2 regions of the Pseudomonas viridiflava genome follow, and region 2 is predicted to be linked to the other one. Evidence: predicted binding sites of a transcription regulator. Region 2 holds the regulator's gene; the other holds the start of a gene.
The links. Region 2 encodes FliA, which starts transcription of late flagellar genes. Its sites were predicted from a motif close to CTAAAGTTTNNNNNNNNNNNGCCGNTAA; they were not measured.

Region 1: the regulator FliA is predicted to act here: its motif matches at 2,573-2,600, upstream of CFBP1590_RS28685 (methyl-accepting chemotaxis protein).

Annotation. Positions count from the first base shown of each region.
Region 1 covers NZ_LT855380.1:150,804-157,087, reverse strand. The annotation lists gene CFBP1590_RS00755 (ATPase) at 1-388, shown strand, start outside; gene CFBP1590_RS28685 (methyl-accepting chemotaxis protein) at 495-2,471, opposite strand; gene CFBP1590_RS00745 (LysR substrate-binding domain-containing protein) at 2,653-3,573, opposite strand; gene CFBP1590_RS00740 (NorM family multidrug efflux MATE transporter) at 3,730-5,112, shown strand; gene CFBP1590_RS00735 (putative bifunctional diguanylate cyclase/phosphodiesterase) at 5,117-6,284, opposite strand, start outside.
Region 2 covers NZ_LT855380.1:1,906,150-1,912,433, forward strand. The annotation lists gene flhA (flagellar biosynthesis protein FlhA) at 1-831, shown strand, start outside; gene flhF (flagellar biosynthesis GTPase FlhF) at 843-2,171, shown strand; gene fleN (flagellar synthesis regulator FleN) at 2,287-3,120, shown strand; gene fliA (RNA polymerase sigma factor FliA) at 3,117-3,857, shown strand; gene CFBP1590_RS09040 (chemotaxis response regulator CheY) at 4,113-4,487, shown strand; gene CFBP1590_RS09045 (protein phosphatase CheZ) at 4,507-5,292, shown strand; gene CFBP1590_RS09050 (chemotaxis protein CheA) at 5,326-6,284, shown strand, end outside.

The DNA.
Region 1 (6,284 bases), 1.8 Mb from region 2:
GGAAAGCTTTACGTTTGAAACCGTCATGTCATCCCCGGACAAGGTCAGCTTCATGAAGCTTGCACAGCAGAGAGGTTATCGAACCTATTTGTATTTCGTGGCCACAGAGTCGGTAGAAATAAATATCAACCGAGTAGCGAACCGGGTCGATGATGGCGGGCATCCGGTACCGGAAGATAAGATCCGTCAGCGCTACAAGCGTTCTCTGGAGCTTCTTCCCTCTGCGGTTTCAACGTCCAACCGGGCTTACATTTTCGATAATTCAGGCGAAAAATCTGTCTGCCTTGCTGAGATAACGGAAGGCACTGATTTGCAATACCGCGTCGAGGACATGCCCGACTGGTTCATGGAGCAGTATGTGGACAAGGTCATCGGCGCAAACGGCTGAAATCGCTCGTTCCCACAGATTTTCGAGCACTGTTTTTCAAACTTGAAAAGAACATGCCAGTGCAAAGCACTGGCATGTTTACATCAGAGTTGACGCAAGCTACCCCTCACCGAAACCGATCAACCTCTTTACGCAACTCACCCGCCAGCGAGTTCAGCTCTTCAGCCGTAATGGCCAGATTGGAGACCACTTCGCGTTGTTCACTGTTGGCCATGGCGATGCTTTGCAGGTTGCTGCTGAGCATGGTGGCGGTGCTGCTTTGCTCTTGAGTGGCTGTGGTGATCGCGGCGAACTGATGACCGGCGGAGCGGCTCTGTTCGTCGATCTGCGCCAGCGCCGAGGCGACTTTGGCGTTGAGCGACAGGCCTTCCTGCATCAGCACGTTGCCTTGTTGCATGGTGCTGATGGCGTTGCCGGTTTCCTGCTGGATGCTGGCGATCATGCCGGAGATTTCGTCAGTGGCCTTGCGGGTGCGCGAGGCCAGGCTGCGAACTTCGTCGGCAACCACGGCGAAACCGCGACCCTGTTCACCGGCGCGTGCAGCCTCGATGGCGGCGTTGAGGGCCAGCAGGTTGGTCTGGTCGGCAATCGAGGTGATCACGCCGACGATGCTGCCGATTTCCTGCGAACGCTGGCCCAGGGTGTCGATCACGGTCGCGGTGCTGCTCAGCGAAGTGGCGATCTGTTGCAGCGATGAGGACGCTTCATCCATCGAGGTACGACCGATACGGGTCTGTTGCGCGTTTTCCTGCGCCAGTCGCTCGGTGTTGCCCATGTTGTCGGCAATGTTCATCGATGTTGCGCTGAACTCTTCAACCGCGCCCGCCATGCTGGTGATCTCGCCGGACTGCTGCTCCATGCCTTCGTAAGCGCCGCCGGACATACCGGACAGTGCGTGGGCACGGGTGCTGACTTCCTGCGCGGCGATGCGGATATGCGACACCATCGAGGAAAGCGCTTCGCTCATCTTGTTGAAGCTGCCCGACAACTGACCGATTTCGTCGTTGCTGGTGATGTTCATGCGCACGCTCAAATTACCGGCGCCCAGCTCATCGGCCTGACGGACCAGTTCGGAAAGCGGACGCAGTTTGCTGCGCAGCAGCCAGATGGCGCTGATGACGGCAATGAGCATGGCCAGCAAGCTACCGATAGCCAGTTGCGTGCCGACGTTCCAGGTCACGGTGCTGATTTCATCGCCCGGCATGCTGGCTATGACAGTCCATGGCCCGCCCGCGAACGGCTGGCCAACACTGTAGATGTCCTCTTTGCCGTCATTCCAGAACTCCGCCTTGCCCGGCTTGCTGGCCAGATCGGCAACGGCTTTGGCGGCGTTTTCGGGCGACTGGATGCCAGCAGGTGGAACGAGCCAGGCGCCTTTTTCATCCAGAAGGGCCAGCGAACCGGTGCTGCCGATACGGAAATTTTTCAGGTCGTCGAACTGGGTTTTCTGAGCGTCGGTGTAATCGAAGCCAACAAACAGCGCGGCGATGATCTTGCCGCTGCTGTCACGAACCGGGCTGTACTGGGTCATGTAGTAACGGTCAAACAGCACGGCTTTACCCACATAGCCCTGGCCAGCCATCAGACGCTCGTAGGCAGGAGCCTTGCGATCCAGCAGCGTGCCGATGGCGCGCGTGCCGTCCTGCTTGCTCAGCGAGGTGCTGATACGAATGAAGTCATCGCCGCTGCGCACGAAGATTGTTGCCACACCGGCCGTCAGCCGACGGAACTCGTCCACTTCGGTGAAGTCATTATTCAGCGCCGTGTCGCGCAGGAACAGGCCGGGCGTTTGAGTGCCTGCCACGGTGACCGGTTTGTCGGCCTGCAGGGTCAGGCCAACAGCAAAGCGCTTTTCAAACAAGCCGCTTAGACGCTGGGTGCTGTCACGCAGGGTGCTGTGGAAGGTGTTGAGCTGATCGGCGAGCAGTCTTGCTTCACTGGACATGTGCTCTTCACGGATGACCAGATTGGAGGCATCCAGGGATCTCAACGCAAAAAGCGTGCTACCACTGATGACGACTGCCAGGATCACTGCCAGGGCGATACCGAGTTGCGTGGCAATCCGGGTGCGGGGCTTGGACATAAAGGCTCCAGACCGAATGATTATCGCCGAATCCTTGGCTCATCGTTCAGCAAACGTTAGTTAGGTGTTGTACCGTTTTGAACAAACGGTTCTTAGGCAATGCTTCGGCCAACAAGATCGATACTTGAGTATCTTGCGCGGGCATTAGTAAAGATGGCATTTTCGCACTATGCGAGGCGCATTAGTGCAAAATTTCAACTAAGGGCAATTCCATCGCCTGAACTTCGGCCTGCAGAAAGTCGCTCAACCGCCGCAACCGCTCTACGCCGGGCCTCGTACGAGGCCAGACCAGATAGTAATTTTCGCCACTCGCCACCGCCGTGCGCCACGGCAGACTCAATCGGGCCTGCGCGACGTCTTCCGCGACCATCAACAGATCGCCCATCGACACCCCGTAGCCGCGTGCTGCTGCAATCATCCCCAACTCAAGCGTGTCGAATACCTGACCGCCCTTGAGCGACACCTTGTCTGCCAATCCCATTCGGTTAAGCCAGGTGCGCCAGTCACGCCGATCCGGCGTCGGGTGCAGTAACTCTGCATTGGCCAGCCGCTCGACGTTCCACGGCGGGTCCTGCAACAGGGTCGGCGCGCCGACCGGGATCAGCCATTCCGGAAACAGCAGCGTGGCTTCCCAGTCGGCCGGGAAGTGCCCGTGACTGAGCAGGATCGCGCAGTCGAACGGCTCCTGCGCAAAGTCCACGGCATCGATGTCCATCCAGGCGCTGGTCAACTGCACCTCATTGCCAGCCTGCAGATGACGAAAGCGACTGAGCCGCGCCAGCAGCCAACGCATGGTCAGGGTCGACGGCGCCTTCATGCGCAGAATGCCCTCTTCCGTCTGCAGGGTACTGCATGCCCGTTCCAGCGCCAGAAAGCCGTCCCGCACGCCCGGCAACAGCGCCCGCGCCGACTCGGTCAGCTGCAGGTTGCGCCCGTTGCGCTGAAACAATCGGCAGGCAAAGTGCTCTTCCAGCGTGCGGATGTGCCGGCTTACGGCACTCTGGGTAATGGACAATTCTTCCGCAGCACGGGTGAACGAGGTGTGCCGGGCCGCAGCTTCGAATGCACGCAGCGCATAAAGAGGAGGGAGACGACGAGACATGCAGGCTTTCCTTATCGACCAGGCAGCCACTGTACTGTAAATACGCTCACATGAGTTTTAGTCATGCTGAGCATCGGTTTTATCGCTTTGTGCTTTTGACCCTGAATGCCGACAATAAGCGGCTCATCAGTCCTTCCGCCGTAGAGCATCGTTACCATGCAACAGCCCGCCCTCAAAGAACTCTGGATCATCCTGCGTCTGGCCGGGCCGCTGATCGCCTCGCAGATGGCGCACATGCTGATGGTGTTCACCGACACGGTGATGATGGGCAAGATCGGCCCTGAAGCCTTGGCTGGCGGTGGTCTCGGCGCGGCCACTTATAACTTCATCTCGTTTTTCTGCGTGGGCGTGATGGCGGCTGTCGGCACGCTGGTTTCCATTCGCCACGGCGCAGGCGATACCGAAGGCGCGGCCCGATTGACGCAGGCCGGGCTCTGGCTGGCCTCGGGCATGGCGTTGGTAGCGGCGCTGATTCTGTGGAATCTGGAACCCATCCTGCTGCAATTCGGCCAGGCTGAAGCCAACGTGCACATGGCCGCTCAATTCTTGATCACCCTGCCGCTGGCCCTGCCCGGACTGCTCAGCTTCATGGCCCTGCGCGGCTTCACCAGCGCGCTCGGCCGCGCCCGGCCGGTGATGACCATCAGCCTGATCGGGGCCGTCGCCAATTACCTGCTCAACTACGTGCTGATCCATCAATGGTTCGGCCTGCCCAATCTGGGCCTGATGGGCATCGGACTGGTCACGGCCATCGTGACCAACTGCATGGCGCTTGCGCTGGCATTGCACATCGGTCGGCACCCGGCCTACGCGGCGTATCCGATTCGCAAAGGGCTGTCGAAGCTCTCACGCAGCCATCTGGCCGAGTTGTGGCGCCTGGGCCTGCCGATTGGCGGCACCTACGCCGTTGAAGTCGGGCTGTTTACCTTTGCTGCGTTCTGCATGGGCGCGATGGGCAGCACCCAGATGGCGGCTCACCAGATCGCGCTGCAGACGGTGTCCATGGCTTTCATGGTGCCGGTCGGCATTTCCTACGCCGTGACCATGCGCATCGGTCAGCACTATGGCGCTGGCAACATGCTCATGGCCCGCAACGCCGGGCGTCTGGGGATTGGTTTCGGCGGCACGGTGATGCTCTTGTTCGGCCTGCTGTTCTGGCTGGCACCGCATCAGATCATCGGGCTGTTTCTGGACATCAACGACCCGGCGTTCGCCGACATTGTGGTCATGGCCGTGCAGTTGCTGGCCATTGCGGCCTGGTTCGAATTCTTCGACGGCACACAGACCATTGCGATGGGTGCGATTCGCGGACTCAAGGATGCGCGCACGACCTTCCTGGTCGGCCTGCTCTCCTATTGGCTGATCGCGGCGCCTGCCGCATGGCTCTTGGGCTTTTCCGCCAACGGCGGGGCTCCGGGCGTGTGGTGGGGTCTGGCGCTGGGTCTGCTTTGCTCGGCCGTGGCGCTCACCGGGGTGTTCGAATGGAAGACCGCAAGGTTGCTGCGCAAACACCCGGTCGGCGAGACAGTGATGGGCTGACGCGTCAGGAAGACGCGGGACTGCGGGACGCTTCACAGCGACTCGCGTCCGATCTCAGCCATTCGACCAGTTGTGGCATCGGCAGCGGCCTGCTGATCAGGTAACCCTGCAACTGATCGCAGGCAAAACCGCGCAACAGCGCCAGTTGCCCCGGCGTTTCCACACCTTCGGCCACCACTTCCAGACTCAGGTTGTGCGCCAGATTGATCATGGCATGCACCAGCTTGCGGTTTTCCTCGCGGGTTTCCATTTCACCGACAAAGCTTTTGTCGATCTTGAGCAGCGTGATCGGCAGGCTGTTGAGGTGCATGAAGGACGAGTAACCCGTACCGAAGTCATCCAGCGAGAAACGCACACCCAGACGTCCGAGGGCGTCCATGGTTTGCCGAACCTGATCGCTGCGGCGCATGACGGCGGTTTCGGTCAGTTCGAACTCCAGCCAGTGCGCGTCAATGTCGTGCTGAGCGATAAGACGGTTCAGGGTCGCCAGCAGCTGACTGTCCTGAAACTGCCGGAACGAGAGGTTGATCGCCATGTGCAAAGGCGCGAACCCCTGCTCGCGGAGTACTTGCATGTCGCTCAGGGCGCGGAAGATAACCCAGTAACCCAGCGGCACGATCAGACCGCTTTGCTCGGCCAGCGGCACGAATTCGTCGGGTGACAACAGCCCACGCTCGGGATGACGCCAGCGCACCAGCGCTTCCAGCCCGACCACCCGACCGGTGCTCAGACACAGCCGAGGCTGGTAATGCAGTTCCAGTTCGTCGCGGCGCAGCCCACGGCGCAACTCGCCTTCCAGGTCCGCCAGGCTGCGGGCGTTGCGATTGATGCTCTCGTCGAACAGATGAAACGTGCAGCCATTGAGACTCTTGGCCTGACGCATGGCGATGTGCGCGTGCCACATCAGCGAATCGGCGCCCGCCTCGGCCTGTGAATGAGCAATGCCCAGACTGCAGCCCAGCAACAGGCTTTCACCGCCGATCCAGTAGGGCTCGGCCAGAGCGTCGGTAATGCGCTCGGCCACTTGGGTCGCCCGCTCGGCGTCTTGATTGGTATCGATCAGCAGAGCGAATTCGTCGCCCCCTAACCGGGCGATCTGGTCACCGGCCTGGAGCTGGTTCTTCACCCGTCCCACGACCTGCAGAATCAGTCGGTCACCGGCCTGATAACCC
Region 2 (6,284 bases):
GTGATTCTGGCCGAGGCCGAGATCTATCCCGATCGCGAACTGGCGATCAACCCCGGTCAGGTGTTCGGCACGCTGAACGGCATCACCGCCAGAGATCCGGCATTCGGCCTGGAAGCGGTGTGGATCGAAATCAGCCAGCGCAGTCAGGCTCAGTCTCTCGGCTACACGGTAGTGGACGCCAGCACGGTAGTGGCCACTCACCTCAACCAGATCCTGTACAAGCATTCGCATGAACTGATCGGCCATGAAGAGGTCCAGCAACTAATGCAATTGCTGGCCAAAAGCTCGCCGAAGCTGGCTGAGGAACTGGTTCCGGGTGTCCTTTCGCTGTCGTCGTTGCTCAACGTGCTGCAGGCGCTCCTGGCCGAGCACGTACCGGTACGCGACATCCGCAGCATCGCAGAAGCCATCGCCAACAACGCCGGGAAGAGTCAAGATACCGCCGCGCTGGTGGCGGCGGTCCGCGTCGGTCTGAGCCGCGCAATCGTGCAAAGCATTGTAGGCGTTGAGCCGGAGCTGCCTGTTATCACTCTGGAACCAAGGTTGGAACAGATATTGCTCAATAGTTTGCAGAAGGCTGGTCAGGGTCAGGAAGAAGGCGTTCTGCTTGAACCGAGCATGGCTGAAAAGCTCCAGCGTTCGTTGATCGAGGCGGCCCAGCGTCAGGAAATGCAAGGGTTGCCGGTAATCCTTCTGGTAGCGGGTCCGATCCGGGCCATGCTGTCACGATTTGGACGATTGGCTGTACCGAGTATGCATGTTCTGGCGTATCAGGAAATTCCTGACAACAAGCAAGTAACCATCGTAGCGACTGTCGGGCCCAACGGCTGAGGTAGTGAGTCATGCAAGTTAAGCGATTTTTCGCCGCCGATATGCGTCAAGCCATGAAGCTGGTTCGCGATGAGCTGGGCGCTGAGGCGGCCATCATTGGCAACCGCCGCATCGCCGGTGGCGTCGAGTTGACCGCCGCTCTGGATTACAAGCTGTCTGCGCTGGCGCCACGCGTTCCCAACATGGAACTCGAAGACGAGCTGCGCAAGACTCAGTCGCGCATCGTCTCCGCCCAGGCTGAACTGAACAACCGCAGCGACAGCGATGCCTCGGTCAATCTTCAGCTGTTTTCCGGCAAGTCGATCAGCGCGACCGATACCCACATCGAGCCGACACTCGAAGAGCCGCCACGTCCGTTTGCCTACGCACCGGCTCCTGCAGCCGAGCCTGCAGGCGGTCAACGTGCCTTTGAATCGATGCGCTCCGAATTGAACGGTCTGCGCGAGCTTCTGGAAGTCCAACTCGGTTCCCTGGCCTGGACCCAGTTGCAGGGCAGCCGTCCGCAACAGGCCAACCTGTGGCGTCGCCTGCAACGCGTCGGCCTGTCCGGCCCGCTGTCGCGTGACCTGCTGTCGATGATTCCGGACATTGACGAGCCTCGTCAGGCCTGGCGCATGCTGTTGGCCCATCTGGCGCGCATGATTGCCGTGCCGGATGTCGAGCCACTGGAAGAGGGCGGTGTGATTGCCATGGTCGGTCCTGCCGGCATGGGCAAGACCACCACGCTGGCCAAGCTGGCCGCCCGTTATGTACTGAAATACGGCGCGCAGAACATTGCGCTGGTCAGCATGGACAGTTTCCGCATCGGTGCCCAGGAGCAGCTTAAGACACTGGGCCGCATCCTCAACGTGCCGGTGACTCACGTCGATCCCGGTCAGTCGCTGGCACAGGCCCTTGAGCCTCTGCTGCGCAAGCGTGTGGTCCTCATTGATACCGCCGGGCTGCAAGCCAGTGATCCTGCGTTGCGCATGCAACTGGAAAGCCTGGCGGGTCGTGGCATCAAGTCGCGTAACTACCTGGTCCTGGCCACAACCAGCCAGAAGCAGGTACTGACGGCGGCTTATCACAGTTACAAGCGTTGTGGCCTGGCCGGATGCATTTTGACCAAGCTGGATGAAACCGCCAGCCTGGGTGAAGTTCTGAGCCTGGCAATCAGTCACGAATTGCCGGTGGCCTACCTCACGGACGGACCACGGATTCCTGACGATTTGCACATCCCGCGTCGCCACCAGTTGGTGAGTCGCGCGGTCAGCGTGCAAATGCAGGACGAGCCTAGCGAAGAAGCGATGGCTGATATGTTTGCCGACCTCTATCACTCACCTGGCAAAAGGGTAGGTTAAGTGATGGAGACTATTGGAATGTCCCTGCATCGATGGTCTGCCAGGCATTGTTCGTTCGCGAACGTGCAGCCCCCAATGTGGCTTCGGTCTACGCAAGACAAGGTAAAGAAATAACATGGGCAGCATGCATCCCGTACAGGTTATTGCGGTGACTGGCGGCAAAGGTGGCGTCGGTAAGACTAACGTGTCAGTGAACCTCTCACTGGCCCTGGCTGAGCTCGGTCGACGCGTCATGCTTCTTGACGCCGATCTGGGTCTGGCAAATGTCGATGTCCTGCTGGGGCTGACACCCAAACGCACGCTCGCCGATGTCATAGAAGGCCGTTGCGAGTTGCGCGACGTGCTTCTCCAGGGGCCGGGCGGCGTGCGCATCGTGCCTGCCGCTTCCGGCACCCAGAGCATGGTTCATCTGTCGCCTGCCCAGCATGCCGGTCTGATCCAGGCGTTCAGCGAGATTGGCGACAACCTCGATGTGCTGGTGATCGACACGGCAGCCGGCATTGGTGAATCGGTGGTCAGCTTTGTACGCGCCGCGCAGGAAGTCCTGCTGGTGGTCTGCGACGAGCCGACGTCCATCACCGATGCCTACGCACTGATCAAGTTGCTCAACCGCGACTACGGCATGAATCGTTTCAGGGTGCTGGCCAACATGGCCCAGAGCCCTCAGGAAGGCCGCAATCTGTTCGCCAAGCTGACCAAGGTCACGGACCGCTTTCTGGATGTTGCGCTGCAGTATGTCGGGGCTGTGCCCTACGACGAATGCGTGCGCAAGGCCGTTCAGAAACAGCGTGCCGTCTACGAAGCCTTCCCGCGCTCCAAATGCGCGCTGGCATTCAAGGCCATTGCCCAGAAGGTCGACACCTGGCCGTTGCCGGCCAACCCACGGGGTCACCTTGAATTCTTCGTCGAACGACTCGTTCACCAGACCAGTGCGGGGCCTGTCCAATGACAGCGAGCGGCTATCAGATGTACAGCAAGGCTTCCCGGAATTCGCAGTACGAGCTGATCGAGCGTTATGCGCCTCTGGTCAAACGTATCGCCTATCACCTGCTGGCTCGCCTGCCAGCCAGTGTGCAGGTCGAGGACCTGATTCAGGCCGGCATGATCGGTCTGCTCGAAGTCTCGACCAAATACGATTCCACCAAGGGTGCGAGTTTCGAGACCTATGCGGGTATCCGTATTCGTGGCGCCATGCTCGACGAAGTGCGCAAGGGTGACTGGGCGCCTCGCTCGGTCCACCGCAATACGCGCATGGTGAGCGACGCAATTCGCGCAATTGAAGCGAAAACCGGACGTGACGCTAAAGATCACGAGGTTGCTGCCGAACTCCAGTTGAGTCTCGATGATTATTACGGGATTTTGAATGACACCTTGGGCAGCCGCCTCTTCAGTTTCGACGACCTGCTTCAGGACGGCGACCATGAAGGGCTGCACGAGGACGGTGCCAGCGGTTCGCTTGAACCGTCACGGGACCTGGAAGACGAGCGCTTCCAGGCAGCCCTGGCCGATGCGATTGCCAATTTGCCGGAGCGTGAGCGTCTGGTCTTGGCGCTGTACTACGACGAAGAGCTGAACCTCAAGGAAATCGGAGAGGTCCTGGGGGTCAGCGAATCGCGGGTCAGTCAGTTACACAGCCAGTGCGCAGCTCGTTTGCGAGGGCGTTTGGGGGAGTGGCGAGCGCGTTGACAGTCAAGGTGCGGCCTGGTCCGCACATTGGCTTCAAGCCGGCTGTGCAGAGCGTTACGTGGTAACAGGATAGACAAGGCAGGAGCCTGTCGGGCGGTGCCTCGATGGGCTGTTCGTTCAGGTCTGTACCTGTCGTTTTGCCAAGCCCGTCGTCGTTTCGTACAGCCGGGGGTGTGCTGTGCCAGTATTGAGTGAACAGCGTGTTCAGGTGCTGAACGCGTTAAAGACTGCTTGGAGGTCGAATTGGACAAGAACATGAAAATCCTCATCGTTGATGACTTCTCAACGATGAGGCGGATCATCAAGAACCTGTTGCGTGATCTGGGGTTCACCAACACATCGGAAGCGGACGACGGTCTGACCGCGCTGCCGATGCTGCAGAGCGGCGCCTTTGACTTTCTGGTGACGGACTGGAACATGCCTGGCATGTCCGGTATCGATCTGTTGCGCCAGGTCCGTCAGGACGAGCGCCTCAAGAGCCTTCCCGTGCTGATGGTCACCGCTGAAGCCAAGCGTGAGCAGATCATCGAAGCTGCACAGGCCGGGGTGAACGGTTACGTGGTCAAGCCATTCACGGCTCAAGCGCTGAAAGAGAAGATCGAAAAGATCTTTGAACGCGTCAATAGCTGATGCATGCCGCGAGGGCGCTATGGATAACAATGATTCGATGGCCGACTTTGAGTCGACCCTGAAAAGACACGCGCAGGAACTCGTCACCAGCCTTGAAAAAGGTCGTTTCGGCGAAGCTGTGCAACTGATCCATGAGCTCAACCAGACACGCGACCGCGGCCTTTATCAGGAAGTGGGCAAGCTGACTCGTGAGCTGCACAGTGCAATCGTCAACTTCCAGATCGATCCGCACATGCCTCAGGCCGAGGAGGTATCGCAGATCACGGATGCCACCGAGCGTCTGGGTTACGTCGTGCGGCTGACCGAAAATGCGGCCAACCGCACCATGGATCTGGTCGAGGAAAGCACGCCGGTCATGAACGGTCTGAGCGCCGACGCGAAGGCGTTGAGTGAAGACTGGGGGCGCTTCATGCGCCGCGAAATCGGTGCCGAGGAATTTCGCGATCTCGCCAAGCGGGTCGATGGTTTTCTGACGCGTACCGAGAAGGAAACTCACGAGGTTTCCGCGCACCTCAATGACATTCTGCTCGCCCAGGATTACCAGGACCTCACCGGTCAGGTGATCAAGCGTGTCACGCAGTTGGTCACTGAAGTGGAAGGCAATTTGCTCAAGCTGGTGCTCATGGCCAGCCATGTCGATCGCTTCGCAGGCATCGAACATGACGAAGAATCCATCCTTGCAGAAAAAGATCCTAAAAAACATCTCGCCAAGGGTGAAGGTCCGCAGATTCATGCCGATAAACGTGAAGACGTCGTATCCGGACAGGATGATGTAGACGATCTGCTATCGAGCCTCGGCTTCTAGGTCTGTTGACGGTTAATTTTAGGGAGCACCCCCATGAGCTTCGGCGCCGATGAAGAAATCCTTCAGGATTTTCTGGTAGAGGCCGGCGAAATTCTGGAGCAGTTGTCAGAGCAATTGGTCGAGCTGGAAAGCCGACCGGATGATGCTGATCTGCTCAATGCAATTTTTCGCGGTTTTCACACTGTAAAAGGGGGCGCCGGCTTCCTCCAGCTCCATGAGCTGGTGGAGTGCTGCCATATCGCCGAAAACGTGTTCGACATCCTTCGCAAGGGTGAGCGGCGCGTTGATTCCGAGCTCATGGACGTGGTCCTGGAAGCACTGGACACCGTCAACAGCATGTTCGGCCAGGTGCGCGAACGTACTGACCTGACGCCTGCGACGCCGGAACTGCTGGCGGCGCTGTCGCGTCTGGCTGAACCACAATCCAATGATGCGGTTGCCGAGCCTGAACCTGTGGCCGAGGCAACTGAAGTGCCTGCTCCGGTTGCCGAGGCGGCTGGCGGCGACGACATCACCGACCACGAATTCGAACAGCTGCTCGATTCGCTGCACGGCTCCAAGCCGATTGCAGCACCTGCTGCGGCCCCGGCCGCTCAGGCCTCGTCGAGCGACGAAATCACCGATCAGGAATTCGAATCCCTGCTCGATCAGTTGCACGGCAAGGGCAAGTTTGCCGCCGATGCCGCTCCAGCACCGGCCCCTGCGGCCAAGGCTGGCGGCAGCGCACCGGCCAGTGACGAGATCACTGACGACGAGTTCGAAGCATTGCTGGATCAGTTGCATGGCAAAGGGTCGTTCGACGCTGCTGTCGTCGCGCCGGTTGCTGCCGAGGCCGTTGTGGCCAAGGCTCCAGTGACGGCCAAGGCTGCAGCTTCGGATGAGATCACCGATCACGAATTCGAAAGCCTGCTGGACGAGTTGCACGGCAAGGGCAAGTTCGAGCCTGAGGCCATCGCGGCCAAGGCGCCCGCACCTGCTGCGGCCGCTGCCCC